Regions from separate parts of the Streptomyces sp. NPDC046727 genome, predicted to be linked through region 2. Evidence: riboswitches for the same ligand, from Rfam matches in the RefSeq annotation. Region 2 holds a riboswitch; each other region holds the start of a gene.
What was found. A riboswitch is a leader RNA that binds a small molecule or an ion and turns the genes downstream of it on or off. The one in region 2 is predicted to bind thiamine pyrophosphate.
Positions count from the first base shown of each region.

Region 1: linked by a shared signal. The riboswitch ahead of ABZ937_RS20440 (thiamine ABC transporter substrate-binding protein) and the one ahead of thiO (glycine oxidase ThiO) in region 2 are both predicted to bind thiamine pyrophosphate.
Region 3: linked by a shared signal. The riboswitch ahead of thiC (phosphomethylpyrimidine synthase ThiC) and the one ahead of thiO (glycine oxidase ThiO) in region 2 are both predicted to bind thiamine pyrophosphate.

Region 1 is NZ_JBEYYR010000015.1:125,639-129,885, forward strand. It holds gene ABZ937_RS20435 (iron ABC transporter permease) at 1-1,470, opposite strand, end outside; gene ABZ937_RS20440 (thiamine ABC transporter substrate-binding protein) at 1,509-2,582, opposite strand; TPP riboswitch at 2,655-2,763, opposite strand; gene rlmN (23S rRNA (adenine(2503)-C(2))-methyltransferase RlmN) at 2,787-3,893, opposite strand; gene ABZ937_RS20450 (oxidoreductase) at 4,053-4,247, opposite strand, start outside.
Region 2 is NZ_JBEYYR010000033.1:48,844-53,090, forward strand. It holds gene ABZ937_RS32000 (thiazole synthase) at 1-559, opposite strand, end outside; gene thiS (sulfur carrier protein ThiS) at 563-787, opposite strand; gene thiO (glycine oxidase ThiO) at 784-1,962, opposite strand; TPP riboswitch at 1,960-2,071, opposite strand; gene ABZ937_RS32015 (hypothetical protein) at 2,125-2,475, shown strand; gene ABZ937_RS32020 (FAD-dependent oxidoreductase) at 2,508-3,740, shown strand; gene ABZ937_RS32025 (Rv2175c family DNA-binding protein) at 3,805-4,170, shown strand.
Region 3 is NZ_JBEYYR010000023.1:86,415-90,661, forward strand. It holds gene ABZ937_RS26225 (SsgA family sporulation/cell division regulator) at 1-422, shown strand, start outside; gene ABZ937_RS26230 (YibE/F family protein) at 517-1,938, opposite strand; TPP riboswitch at 2,019-2,196, shown strand; gene thiC (phosphomethylpyrimidine synthase ThiC) at 2,189-3,973, shown strand; gene ABZ937_RS26240 (hypothetical protein) at 4,070-4,247, opposite strand, start outside.

The sequences.
Region 1 (4,247 bases), on a different contig from region 2:
GGCCACGGCGACCGGCAGGGTCGGGTTGTCCGGCCTCGCGATGAACACGGTCGCGCCGAACTCCCCCAGCGACACGGCGAACGCGAACCCGGCGGCGACCAGCAGCGCGCGCCGCACCAGCGGCAGGTCCACCTCCCGCCACACCCGCCAGGGCCCGGCCCCGAGCACGGCGGCGGCCTCCCTGAGGCGTACGTCCACCGCGCGCAGCACGGGCAGCATGGTCCGTACGACGAAGGGGGCGCCGACCAGCGCCTGGGCGAGCGGCACCAGGATCCACGACTGGCGCAGGTCCAGCGGCGGCTTGTCGAGGGCGATCAGGAAGCCGAAGCCGACGGTCACGGCGGAGACGCCGAGCGGCAGCATCAGCAGCGCGTCGAAACCGCGCACCAGGCGGCCCGCGTCCCGGCGGGCCAGCGCGGCGGCGGCGAGCCCTCCGATCACCACGGCGATGGCGGTGGCGGCGACGGCGTACTCCAGCGAGGTCCACACGGCGTGCAGGGGCGCCACCAGGAACGTACCGCCGTCCGCGTCGGCCAGCGCCCGGTAGTAGCCGAAGCCGGGCGCGTCGAGCGAGCGGCGGACGAGGACGGCGAGCGGCAGGACCAGCAGCAGGGCGATGGTGCCGAGGACCCCGGCGAGCAGCGCCCACTGCCCGGCGCCGCGCGGCCGGCGGGCGGTGACGGAGGCGTCCACCAGCCTCAGGGCGGTCTCCCGGCGCCGTACCGTCCAGGCGTGCACGGCGAGGATCGCGCCGACCGCGACGAACTGGACGAGGGTGAGGACGGCGGCCGTGGACAGGTCGAAGACCTCGGAGGTCTGCCGGTAGATCTCCACTTCGAGGGTGGAGAAGGTGGGCCCGCCGAGGATCTGCACGACGCCGAAGGAGGTGAAGGTGAACAGGAACACCATCAGCGCGGCGGCGGCCACGGCGGGCGCGAGCGCGGGCAGGGTCACCTTCCGCCAGGCCGTCAGCGGCGAGGCGCCCAGCATCCGCGCGGCCTCCTCCTGCCGGGGGTCGAGCTGGGCCCACAGCCCGCCGACGGTCCGTACGACGACCGCGTAGTTGAAGAAGACGTGGGCGAGCAGGATCGCCCACACCGTGGTGTCCAGCCGTACTCCCCACACCTCGTCCAGCAGGCCGCCCCGGCCGACCAGCGCCAGGAAGGCGCTGCCGGCGACGACGGTCGGGAGGACGAAGGGGACCGTGACCACGGCCCGCAGCAGCCGCTTGCCCGGGAAGTCGAGGCGGGCGAAGACATGCGCGGCGGGCAGCGCGAGGAGCAGGGTCAGCGCGGTGGAGGCGAGCGCCTGCCAGGTGGTGAACCACAGCACGTGCCTCAGGTCCGGCTGGGTGACGACGTCCGCGATCCGCCCGAACTGCCAGGCGCCGTCCGCCTTCAGCCCGCGCGCGACGATCGCGGCCACGGGCCAGGCGAAGAACAGCGCGAAGAACGCGACGGGCAGGGCCATGAGCCCGAGCCGCGCCGCGTTTCCCCGCCGGGTGCCGGCTACTTCAGTACGAGCGAGGTCCACGACTTGACCCACTGGTCGCGGTTGGCGGCGATCTTGTCCGGGGCCATGGTCTCGGGATCCTTGGCGGCCGGCCCGTACTCGGTGAAGTCGGCGGGCACGGCGGCCCCCTTCACGACCGGGTACACGAACATGTTCAGCGGCATGTCCTGCTGGAACTCCTTGGAGAGCAGGAAGTCGATGAACGCCTTGCCGCCCTCGGTGTTCTTCGCGTTGCTCAGCAGCCCGGCGAACTCGATCTGCCGGAAGCAGGTGCCGGTCGCGACGCCGGTCGGGGCGGTGCTGGGCCGCTTCTTGGCGTAGATCACCTCGGCGGGCGGGGAGGAGGCGTACGACACCACGAGCGGCCGGTCGCCGCCGGCCTTCTTCCCCTCGGACGAGCCGGAGAACTCCTGGCGGTAGGCCTGTTCCCAGCCGTCGACGACCTTGACGCCGTTGTCCTTGAGCTTCTTCCAGTAGCCCTGCCAGCCCTCGTCGCCGAACTGCGCCGCGCTGCCGAGCAGGAAGCCGAGGCCGGGCGAGGAGGCGGCCGCGTTCTCGGTGACGAGGAGGTTCTTGTACGCGGGCTTGGCGAGGTCGGCGAAGGACTGCGGCGGGGTCAGCTTGTGCTCGCTGAACCAGGCCTTGTCGTAGTTGACGCAGATGTCGCCGTAGTCGACCGGGGTGACCCTGTGCTTGTCCTTGTCGAGCTGGTAGGCGGCCCCGACCGTGCCGAGCCCCTTCGCCTCGTAGGACTGGAACAGCCCGTTGTCGAGAGCCCTGGACAGCAGGGTGTTGTCGACGCCGAAGAAGACGTCGCCCTGCGGGTTGTCCTTGGTGAGGATGGCCTTGTTGACGGCCTGCCCGGCGTCGCCGGTCGGCAGGACCCTGACCTTGTACCCGGACTGCTTCTCGAAGTCCTTGAGCACGTTCTTGGACACGAACCACGAGTCGTGGCTGACGAGGGTCACGGTCTTGGAGTCCGCGGAGCCCTTGCCGTCCGTCGATCCGCACGCGGACAAGGTGATCAGGCCGAGGCCGACCGCCGCAGCCACGAGGGTCTTGGTGTGCATGTGAGTGTCCTCCTGGGGTTGGCCAGGAAGAACGCGGCCCTGCCCGGGACGGACCCGGGCAGGGCGCAACAGCATGAGTGATGACCGAACTTCCTACCCAGAATGACCTGGGCGAGGTTCAGAGGGTCTGCGGCCCTGTCCGCCGCACTCTCAGCGCTGTGGCGCTCCCCTGTCGGAATATGAAGATATGTGGACCCGGTCAGATTACCGCTCGGTGGCCGCGAGCTGACCGCAGGCTCCGTCGATCTCCTGACCGCGGGTGTCCCGGATGGTGACGGGCACCCCGTGCGCGGCGATGGCCTCGACGAACGCCTTCTCGTCCTCGGGCCGCGACGCGGTCCACTTGGACCCCGGAGTCGGGTTCAGCGGAATGAGGTTGACGTGCACGGGCTTGCCCTTGAGCAGCCGCCCGAGCCGGTCCCCCCGCCACGCCTGGTCGTTGATGTCCCGGATGAGCGCGTACTCGATGGACAGCCGGCGACCGCTCTTCTCGGTGTACTCGAACCCGGCGTCCAGCACCTCGCGCACCTTCCACCGCGTGTTCACGGGGACGAGGGTGTCGCGCAGCTCGTCGTCGGGGGCGTGCAGGGAGATCGCGAGCCGGCACTTGAAGCCCTCGTCGGCGAACCGGTGGATGGCCGGCACGAGCCCGACGGTCGAGACCGTGATCCCTCGCTGCGAGAGCCCGAGGCCGTCGGGCGCGGGATCGGTGAGGGCCCGGATGGCACCCACGACCCGGTTGTAGTTGGCGAGCGGCTCGCCCATGCCCATGAAGACGATGTTGGACAGTCGCGCGGGCCCGCCCGGCACCTCGCCGTCCCGCAGGGCCCGCATGCCGTCGACGATCTGGTGGACGATCTCGGCGGTGGACAGATTCCGGTCCAGCCCCGCCTGCCCGGTCGCGCAGAACGGGCAGTTCATCCCGCATCCGGCCTGCGAGCTGATGCACATGGTGACCCGGTCCGGATACCGCATCAGCACGGACTCGACCAGCGTGCCGTCGAACAGCCGCCACAGCGTCTTGCGGGTGGTCCCCTCGTCGGTGGACAGATGCCGGACGACGGTCATCAGCTCCGGGAACAGGGCTTCCTGGAGCTTGGCACGCGAACCGGCGGGAATGTCGGTCCACTGCTCCGGGTCGTGCGCGTACCGCGCGAAGTAGTGCTGCGAGAGCTGCTTGGCACGGAACGGCTTCTCACCGATCCCGGCCACCGCGTCCTTGCGCTCGGCGGGCGTGAGGTCGGCGAGATGCCGCGGCGGCTTCTTGGCTCCGCGCGGGGCGACGAAAGTGAGTTCTCCGGGCTTAGGCATGGCTGTACCAGTGTCGCAGATCCACATGGGTGACCTGGAGCTGTCGCTCCGGACGACTGTCATCGGTGGTCGTCACCCTGTAGGACCAGGTCACGGCGCCATCTTTCGATCCCTACCGCCCGGCGCTCGGCAACCGGGTGTGCAGGCAGGGGCAAGAGATCACAATGTCTTGACCTGGCCGCCATCGATGGTGAACTCGGCTCCTGTGATGTTGCCGGCGAGCGGGGAGGCGAGGAAGAGAGCCAGATCGGCGACTTCGTGAGCTTCGGTGACGCGTCCTGTGGAGATGCCCATGCTCTGCGGCACGACCGCATCGATGGCTTCCTGCGCGGTGGTGCCGGCCTGGGCTGCCGT
Region 2 (4,247 bases):
CCCCCGCGTCAAGGATCACCGGCACGCGCGCGTGCTCCACGATCAGCTGGAAGTTGTGGGGGTTGCGGATGCCCAGCCCGGACCCGATCGGGGAGCCGAGCGGCATCACGGCGGCGCACCCCACGTCCTCCAGCTTGCGCGCGAGCACAGGGTCGTCGTTCGTGTACGGCAGCACCGTGAAGCCGTCGTCGACCAGCGTCTCCGCCGCCTCCAGCAGCTCCACCGGGTCCGGCAGCAGCGTCCGCTCGTCGGCGATGACCTCCAGCTTGATCAGGTCGGTACCGAGCGCCTCCCGGGCCAGCCGGGCGGTCAGCACGGCCTCACCCGCGGTGAAACAGCCCGCCGTGTTCGGCAGCACCCGGATGCCGAGCTGCTCCAGCACCGACAGCACCGAACCGTGCACGGAGGGGTCCACCCGGCGCATCGCGACCGTCGTCAGTTCCGTGCCGGAGGCGACCAGCGCCCGCTCCAGCACCTCCAGGCTGGGCGCCCCGCCCGTGCCCATGATCAGCCGGGACGAGAAGGTCAGCCCACCGAGGACCAGGGGATCGTCGGCCATGGCTCAGCCCCCCTGCACGGCGGTGAGGACTTCGACCCGGTCGCCGTCGGCGAGGGCGGTCGTCGCCCACTGCCCGCGCGGGACGACGGTCTCGTTGACGGCGGCGGCCACCCCGCGCGGTGCCGCGGTCAGGGTCCGCACCAGCGCGTCCAGCGCGGTGCCGGGCGCGACCTGGCGGGGTTCGCCGTTGACGGAGACGGTGACGGAGAGGTTGGCGGAGAGGTTCATGCGGGCTGCTCCAGCTTGTCCGTCGTGTGCATGAGCGCGGCGCCGAACCGCCGCGGGGTGAACGGGCGTGCCTCCTCGGGGAGTTCACCGGTGACCAGCGCGTGCGCCAGCACGTCTCCGGTGACCGGGGTGAGCAGCACCCCGTTGCGGTAGTGCCCGGTGGCCAGCAGCAGCCCGGCCAGGCCGGACGGGCCGAGCAGCGGCGCGTTGTCGGGGGAGCCGGGGCGCAGCCCGGCCCGGGTCTCGGTGAGCGGCAGCTCGGTGATGCCGGGCACCAGCTCGTGGGCGTCGCGCAGCAGCTCGTACACGCCCCCGGCGGTGACCGTCGTGTCCCAGCCCAGCTCCTCGCTGGTGGCGCCGACGACCAGTTCGCCGTTCTCCCGGGGCACCAGGTAGACATGGCTGCCGCGCACCACGGCCCGCACGGTCCGGCTCAGGAACGGCGCGTACCGGCGCGGCACGGTCAGCCGCAGCACCTGCCCCTTGACCGGCCGCACCGGGGGCAGCAGCTCGTCCGGCACGCCCGTGAGCCGCCCGCTCAGGCTCCCGGCCGCGAGCACCACCTGCTCGGCGCGCAGCGCGGTGCCGTCCGCCGTGGTGACCCCGACGGCACGGTCCCCCGCCACGTCCAGCCGCTCGGCCCAGTCGCGGTGGAACACCACCCCGGACCGCTCGCACGCGGCCACCAGGGCCGCCGCCAGCCGGCGCGGGTCGATCTGGTGGTCGCCGTCGACCCGCAGCCCGCCGCGCACCCCCGGCGCGAGCATCGGCTCAAGGCGCCGGCAGTCCCGCCCGGACAGCCACTCCGACTCCAGGCCCGAGCGCTGCTGCAGCGCGTGCAGTTCGCGCAGGTGGGCGCGGTCGTCGGCGTCGAGCGCGACGGCGAGGGTGCCGCAGCGGCGGTAGCCGAGGTCGTGCCCGGTCAGTTCGGTCAGCTCGGCCGCGAACTCCGGGTAGCGGCGGGCCGACTGCAAGTTCAGGGCGAGCAGGGTCTCCTCGCCGTAGTGCAGTTCGGTGACCGCGGCCAGCATCCCGGCCGCGACCTGCGCGGCCCCGCCCCCGGGCTCGGGGTCCACCACGGCCGTGGCGAACCCGCGCTGCGCCGCGCGCCAGGCCGTGACCAGGCCGATGATTCCGCCCCCGATGACGAGGACGTCGGACGTACGTGACGACATGGGCGTCCAGCCCCTCCCTTCGCCGGCATGACCCGGATCAGGTTCGTACGGTCGGAGGCCGCCAGCCTCCCTCTCAGCCCGGTGCGTCCGGGCTCCCGCGAGTGCTTGTACGGTGGCCACCCTAGCCCGCCCCCCTCCTCACCCGTAAGGGAGCCCTGCTTCATGGCCCGGTCGCTCGACGGACTGATCCTCGCCCCCGTGGCGGACCAAGCCCCAGGTCAGGTGGGCACCCGCACCCGGTTCGCGTACCACGAGAAGGACGGCGGGATCTGGGCCGAGTACGCCGGCGGCGACGTCGTGCGCGGTCATCTGGTCGGCACCCGCGAGGGCGACCGGCTCGACTTCCGCTACGTCCAGCTGAAGACCGACGGCTCGACCTCCTCGGGGCACTGCATGTCCACCGTCACGGAACTGCCGGACGGGCGCGTGCGGCTCGACGAGACCTGGGAGTGGGAGTCCCAGCCCGGCTCCGGGACGAGCGTTGTGGAGCAGGTCACCGAGCACGCCCCCTGACTGACGGATCATCAATTGTCTATGGTGATCGGGTGAGCGAGCAGACAGCGCAAGAGGGCACGTCACCGGGGCGGCGCGTGGTCGTCGTCGGCGCGGGCATGGCCGGGGTGCAGACCGCGGTCGCCCTGCGGGAGCGGGGCTTTCCGGGCCCCGTGACCGTCATCGGCGCCGAGCCGCACCAGCCGTACGACCGGCCGCCGCTGTCGAAGGCCGTGCTGCTCGGCAAGGCCGAGGACTCCGCCTTCGACGTGGACTTCGAGTCCCTCGGGGTCGAGCTGCGGCTCGGCTGCGAGGTGCGGGGCCTCAGGCCCGCCGCGCACGAGCTGGACACCGAGGCCGGTCCGGTGCCGTACGACGTCCTGGTCCTCGCCACCGGCGCCGAACCGATCACCCTGCCCGGCACCGAGGGCGTGCCCGGTGTGCATCTGCTGCGCACCCTGGACGACGCCGAACGGCTGCGGCCCGTGCTCGCCCGGCAGCACGACATCGTGGTCGTGGGCGCCGGCTGGATCGGCGCCGAGTTCGCCACCGCCGCCCGCGAGGCCGGCTGCGCGGTGACCGTCGTGGAGGCCGCCGAACGCCCGCTGGCCGGCGCCCTGCCCGCCGAGGTCGCCGCACCCATGGCCGCCTGGTACGCCGACGCGGGCGCTCAGCTGCGCCTGCACGCGCGCGTGGAGCGCGTCGAGCCCGGCGAGGTGGTGCTCGCCGACGGCGCCCGGCTGCCCGCGGGCGCGGTCGTCGTCGGTATCGGCGCCCGCCCCGCCACCGCCTGGCTCGCGGGCTCCGGCATCGAGCTGGGCGCGCACGGCGAGGTCCTCGCCGACGCCCGTCTGCGCACCTCCCTGCCGGACGTGTACGCCGTCGGCGACTGCGCGTCGTTCCCGTCGGCCCGCTACGGCGAGCGGCTCCTCGTCCACCACTGGGACAACGCCCTGCAGGGGCCGCGCACGGTCGCCGCGAACATCCTCGGCGAGACCGACGTGGTCTACGACCCGGTGCCGTACTTCTGGTCCGAGCAGTTCGGCCGCTTCGTGCAGTACGCCGGCCACCACCCCGCTGCCGACCGCCTGGTCTGGCGCGGCGACCCGCAGGGCCCGTCCTGGACGGTGTGCTGGCTGCGCGAGGACCGCCTGGTGGCCCTCCTGGCGGTGGGCCGCCCCCGCGACCTGGCCCAGGGCCGCCGCCTGATCGAGGCGGGCCGCGCCATGGATCCCGAGGCCCTGGCGGACCCGGCACGGCCCCTGAAGGACGCCACGGCGGACTAGCACACCCTCCCACCTGGACCTGCCTGACTTCCGACTGTCAGTGGGGGATGGCAGGCTAGTTCCCGTGACCGAGATTGACGCAAAGATTGATGCTCTCGTCCCCGCCTGGCTCACCCTCCCCGACATCGCCGAGATGCTCGACGTCGAGGTGACACGTGTGCGGCAGCTGGTCAAGGAGGGCCAGCTCATCGCCGTACGCCGAGGTGAGAACCGGGCGCTGCACGTCCCCGCCGCCTTCATCGACGGGGACAAGGTCGTCAAGGGCCTGTCCGGGACCCTGACGCTCCTGCGGGACGACGGCTTCACGGTCGAAGAGATGATCGAGTGGCTCTTCACCCCCGACCCGACCCTGCCCGGCACCCCCGCGCAGGCCCTGAGCGAGAATCGCGGCACGGAGGTGAAGCGCCGCGCCCAGGCGCTCGCCGTCTGAGCCGACCCGCACCAGGAGGTGGCGTGCGGCCCCCACCACCTGCGCCCCGGCGACATCGTCCTGGTGGGCCCCGAGGA
Region 3 (4,247 bases), on a different contig from region 2:
AAGCAGAAGTCATGATGAGCTTTCTCGTGTCGGAGGATCTCTCCTTCCGTATCCCGGTGGAGTTGTGCTACGAGACAAGTGATCCCTATGCCGTGCGGCTCACCTTTCATCTGCCCGGTGATGCCCCGGTGACCTGGGCCTTCGGGCGGGAGCTGCTGATCGACGGGGTCGGCCGCCCGTGCGGGGAGGGCGATGTGCGCATCGCCCCCGCCGATTCCGAGGTGCTGGGCGAGGTGCTGATCCGGCTTCAGGTCGGTGGCGACCAGGCCCTGTTCCGCTCGTCGGCGCCACCGCTCGTGGCCTTCCTCGACCGCACGGACAAGCTCGTGCCGCTCGGTCAGGAGGGTGCGCTCGCTGATTTCGACGCCCATCTCGACGAGGCTCTGGACCGCATCCTGGCCGAGGAGCAGAGCGCCGGCTGAAGCGTTACGGCAAGTGACACTGGACGCTCCGCCGTGCCACGTGGAACCGTGCAGGAACGCTTCTGCAGGGGGCGGGCGCCCGCCCCCGCCGCACTCACCGCTTCCGGCGCCGCCCCCGCCCGCCCCGCGCGGGCGCGGGCTGGGCCCCGGCCGGCGCCCTGCCGTCCGGGCCGGGCCGGTCGGCCGACACGACCAGCGCGGCCAGCGCCGTGGTGACCGGGACCGAGGCGACCAGACCGATCGAGCCCACCAGCGTGCGCACGATCTCCTCGGCCACCAGCTCGCTGTTGGCCACGGTCCCGACGCTGCTCTGCGCGATCGAGAACAGCAGCAGGAGCGGCAGCGCGGCACCGGCGTAGGCGAGCACGAGCGTGTTGACCACGGACGCGATGTGGTCGCGGCCGATGCGGATGCCCGCCCGGTACAGCCCGCGCCAGCCCATCGAGGGGTTGGCCTCGTGCAGTTCCCAGACCGCCGACGTCTGGGTCACCGTCACATCGTCCAGGACGCCGAGCGAACCGATGATGACGCCGGCCAGCAGCAGACCGCTCATGTCGATCGACGGGTACAGGCCGTGGATCAGGCCGGTGTTGTCGTCCGTGTTGCCGGTCAGCGCGGCCCAGCCGATGAACAGTGAGCCGAGCACACCGATCAGCAGGAGCGAGATCAGCGTGCCGAGCACCGCCACCGACGTACGGGCCGACAGTCCGTGACACATGTACAGCGCGATCAGCATGATGGCGCTCGATCCGACCACGGCCACCACCAGCGGGTTCGCCCCCTGCAGGATCGCCGGCAGGATGAACAGCGTCAGCACCAGGAAGCTCACGGCCAGCGCGATCAGCGCCATGACACCACGCAGCCGGCCCACCACGACCACGGCCACGGCGAAGATCCCCGCGAGCAGCGACATGGGGAACTGCCGGTTCACATCGGTCACCGCGTACTGCAGTTCCTTGGGGGCCGAGGGCTCGTAGGCGACCACGACCTTCTCGCCCTGGTGCAGTTGCCGCGACTGGTCAGGTTGCACGACCTCGGTGAAGGTACGGCCCTTGTCCTTGCCGGTGTCGACCCGGACGGTCGCTTTCTTGCAGGTGCCGTTGGCCTCCTGCTGCGCCGATGTGCCTTCGGCGGTGGAGGTGTCCCCGGTCGGGGGGACGCCGGAGGCGTTCACCGACTTGCAGCTGACCTCTACGACCCGGGTGACCGTTGCCTGCTGGGTCTGCCGGTCGAAGCCGACGCCGGTGCGCTTGTGCGACGGTGCCTCTCCGGGCCAGAGCACCACGAGCCCGACCAGGACCGCCGCGGTGAAGGGGACCAGGATCGCGGCGATGACCTTGCGCAGGTGCTTGGAGACGGGGGCGGCGGGGCCGTGACTGTGAGTGTGGCCGTGCGAGTGCCCCGGCCCGTGCCCAGGTTCACGGCCGCCCTCAGGGGCTCCGTGGCCGTGTCCGACGCCTTCGCCCGAGCCCGCTCGGCGGAGCGGCTCGGGCGGCTGGTGGGGGTACTGCTCCATCCTGGTCACCGCCCGATCATCGCAAGAACGGTGGGGGCCCACTGTTCACCGCGCCACAAATAACGCTAGCGTGGAGGCACCTTTGCACACGCGGGAGCTCGGAGCACCGGGCTGAGAGGGCGCTGACCTCCGTAGACGCGATGTTTCACGTGGAACGAGCGATGTTCCACAGGAAACGTCGGCAGACGGAATCCGCTGCGTCGACCGCCGAACCTGTTACCGGGTAATGCCGGCGTAGGGAGTAGGTCTCATGACCAACAAGGACGCACGCACGCCTGCCTCCGTTCAGGACGAGAAGTCCCAGGAGGCCGGGAAGTCCATCGGCTGGCACAAGGCGTACGTCGAGGGCTCGCGCCCCGACATGCGGGTGCCGGTCCGCCAGGTGCACCTCACCAACGGGCAGTCGGTCACGCTGTACGACACATCGGGCCCGTACACCGATCCACTCGTCGACACGGACGTCCGCAGGGGCCTGGCGCCGCTGCGGGACAACTGGATCATCGCCCGCGGCGACACCGAGGAGTACGCGGGCCGTCCGGTTCGTCCCGAGGACGACGGGATCAAGCACACCTCGCCGCGCGGCGGGCTGCGGAACCTGGACGCGGTCTTCCCCGGACGCCCGCGCCAGCCGCGACGGGGTCGCGGTGGCCAGGCGGTGACGCAGCTCGCGTACGCCCGCCGAGGCGAGATCACGCCGGAGATGGAGTACGTGGCCATCCGGGAGAACGTTTCGCCCGAGGTGGTCCGCGAGGAGATCGCGGCGGGCCGGGCCGTGCTCCCGGCCAACGTCAACCACCCGGAGATCGAGCCGATGATCATCGGCAAGCGGTTCCTGGTGAAGGTGAACGCCAACATCGGCAACTCCGCGGTGACGTCCTCCATCGAGGAGGAGGTCGAGAAGATGACCTGGGCGACCCGCTGGGGCGCCGACACGGTCATGGACCTGTCCACCGGCCGGAACATCCACACCACCCGCGAGTGGGTCCTGCGCAACTCCCCCGTGCCCATCGGCACGGTGCCGCTCTACCAGGCCCTGGAGAAGGTCGACGGCAGGGCCGAGGACCTGACCTGGGAGATCTACAAGGACACCGTCATCGAGCAGGCCGAGCAGGGCGTGGACTACATGACCGTCCACGCGGGCGTCCGGCTGCCGTACGTCCCGCTCACCGCCAACCGCAAGACCGGCATCGTCTCGCGTGGCGGCTCGATCATGGCCGCGTGGTGCCTGGCGCACCACAAGGAATCGTTCCTGTACGAGAACTTCGAAGAGCTGTGCGAGATTCTCGCCGCTTACGACGTCACGTACTCGCTGGGCGACGGCCTGCGCCCGGGCTCGATCGCGGACGCCAACGACGAGGCGCAGTGCGCGGAGTTGAAGACGCTCGGGGAACTCAACCGCATCGCCAAGCGTTTCAACGTACAGACGATGATCGAGGGCCCCGGGCACGTCCCGATGCACAAGATCAAGGAGAACATCGACCTTCAGCAGGAGATCTGCGATGAAGCTCCGTTCTATACGCTCGGCCCGCTGACCACGGACATCGCGCCGGCGTACGACCACATCACCTCCGGCATCGGTGCCGCGATGATCGCCTGGTGGGGCACGGCGATGCTCTGCTACGTCACGCCCAAGGAGCACCTGGGCCTGCCCAACCGGGACGACGTCAAGACCGGCGTCATCACCTACAAGATCGCCGCGCACGCCGCGGACCTCGCCAAGGGGCACCCCGGCGCGCAGGAGTGGGACGACGCGCTGTCCGACGCCCGCTTCGAGTTCCGGTGGGAGGACCAGTTCAACCTCGCCCTGGACCCGGACACGGCACGGGAGTTCCACGACGAGACCCTGCCGGCCGAGCCCGCCAAGACGGCCCACTTCTGCTCCATGTGCGGTCCGAAGTTCTGCAGCATGAAGATCTCGCAGGACATCCGGCGGGAGCACGGTGGCAGCCGGGCCGAGATCGAGCAGGGCATGGCACAGAAGTCGAAGGAGTTCGCGGCTGCCGGCAACCGGGTGTATCTGCCGATCGCCGACTGACTCGCGCACGGTGAACTCGCCGCGCCGGCCGTCCCGTAGGCGGGCGGCTGGGGCGGCACGGGGGCATGAGACGGGGCTGCTCGGAGCAGGGCCCGGTCACTCGGGCCGGTGCTCCGGGCCGCCGAAGTCGGGGCTCGTGTAGTCGGGGCTGGTGTAGTTCGGGCGGCCGGACGCGGCGCCGTCGTCGGGGCTGCTGAAGCCTGGGCGGCCGTAGCCCAGGCGCGGTATGCGACCGGTCGGGGCGGGTGGGGCCGTGTGGCGCACGGCGGTGGGG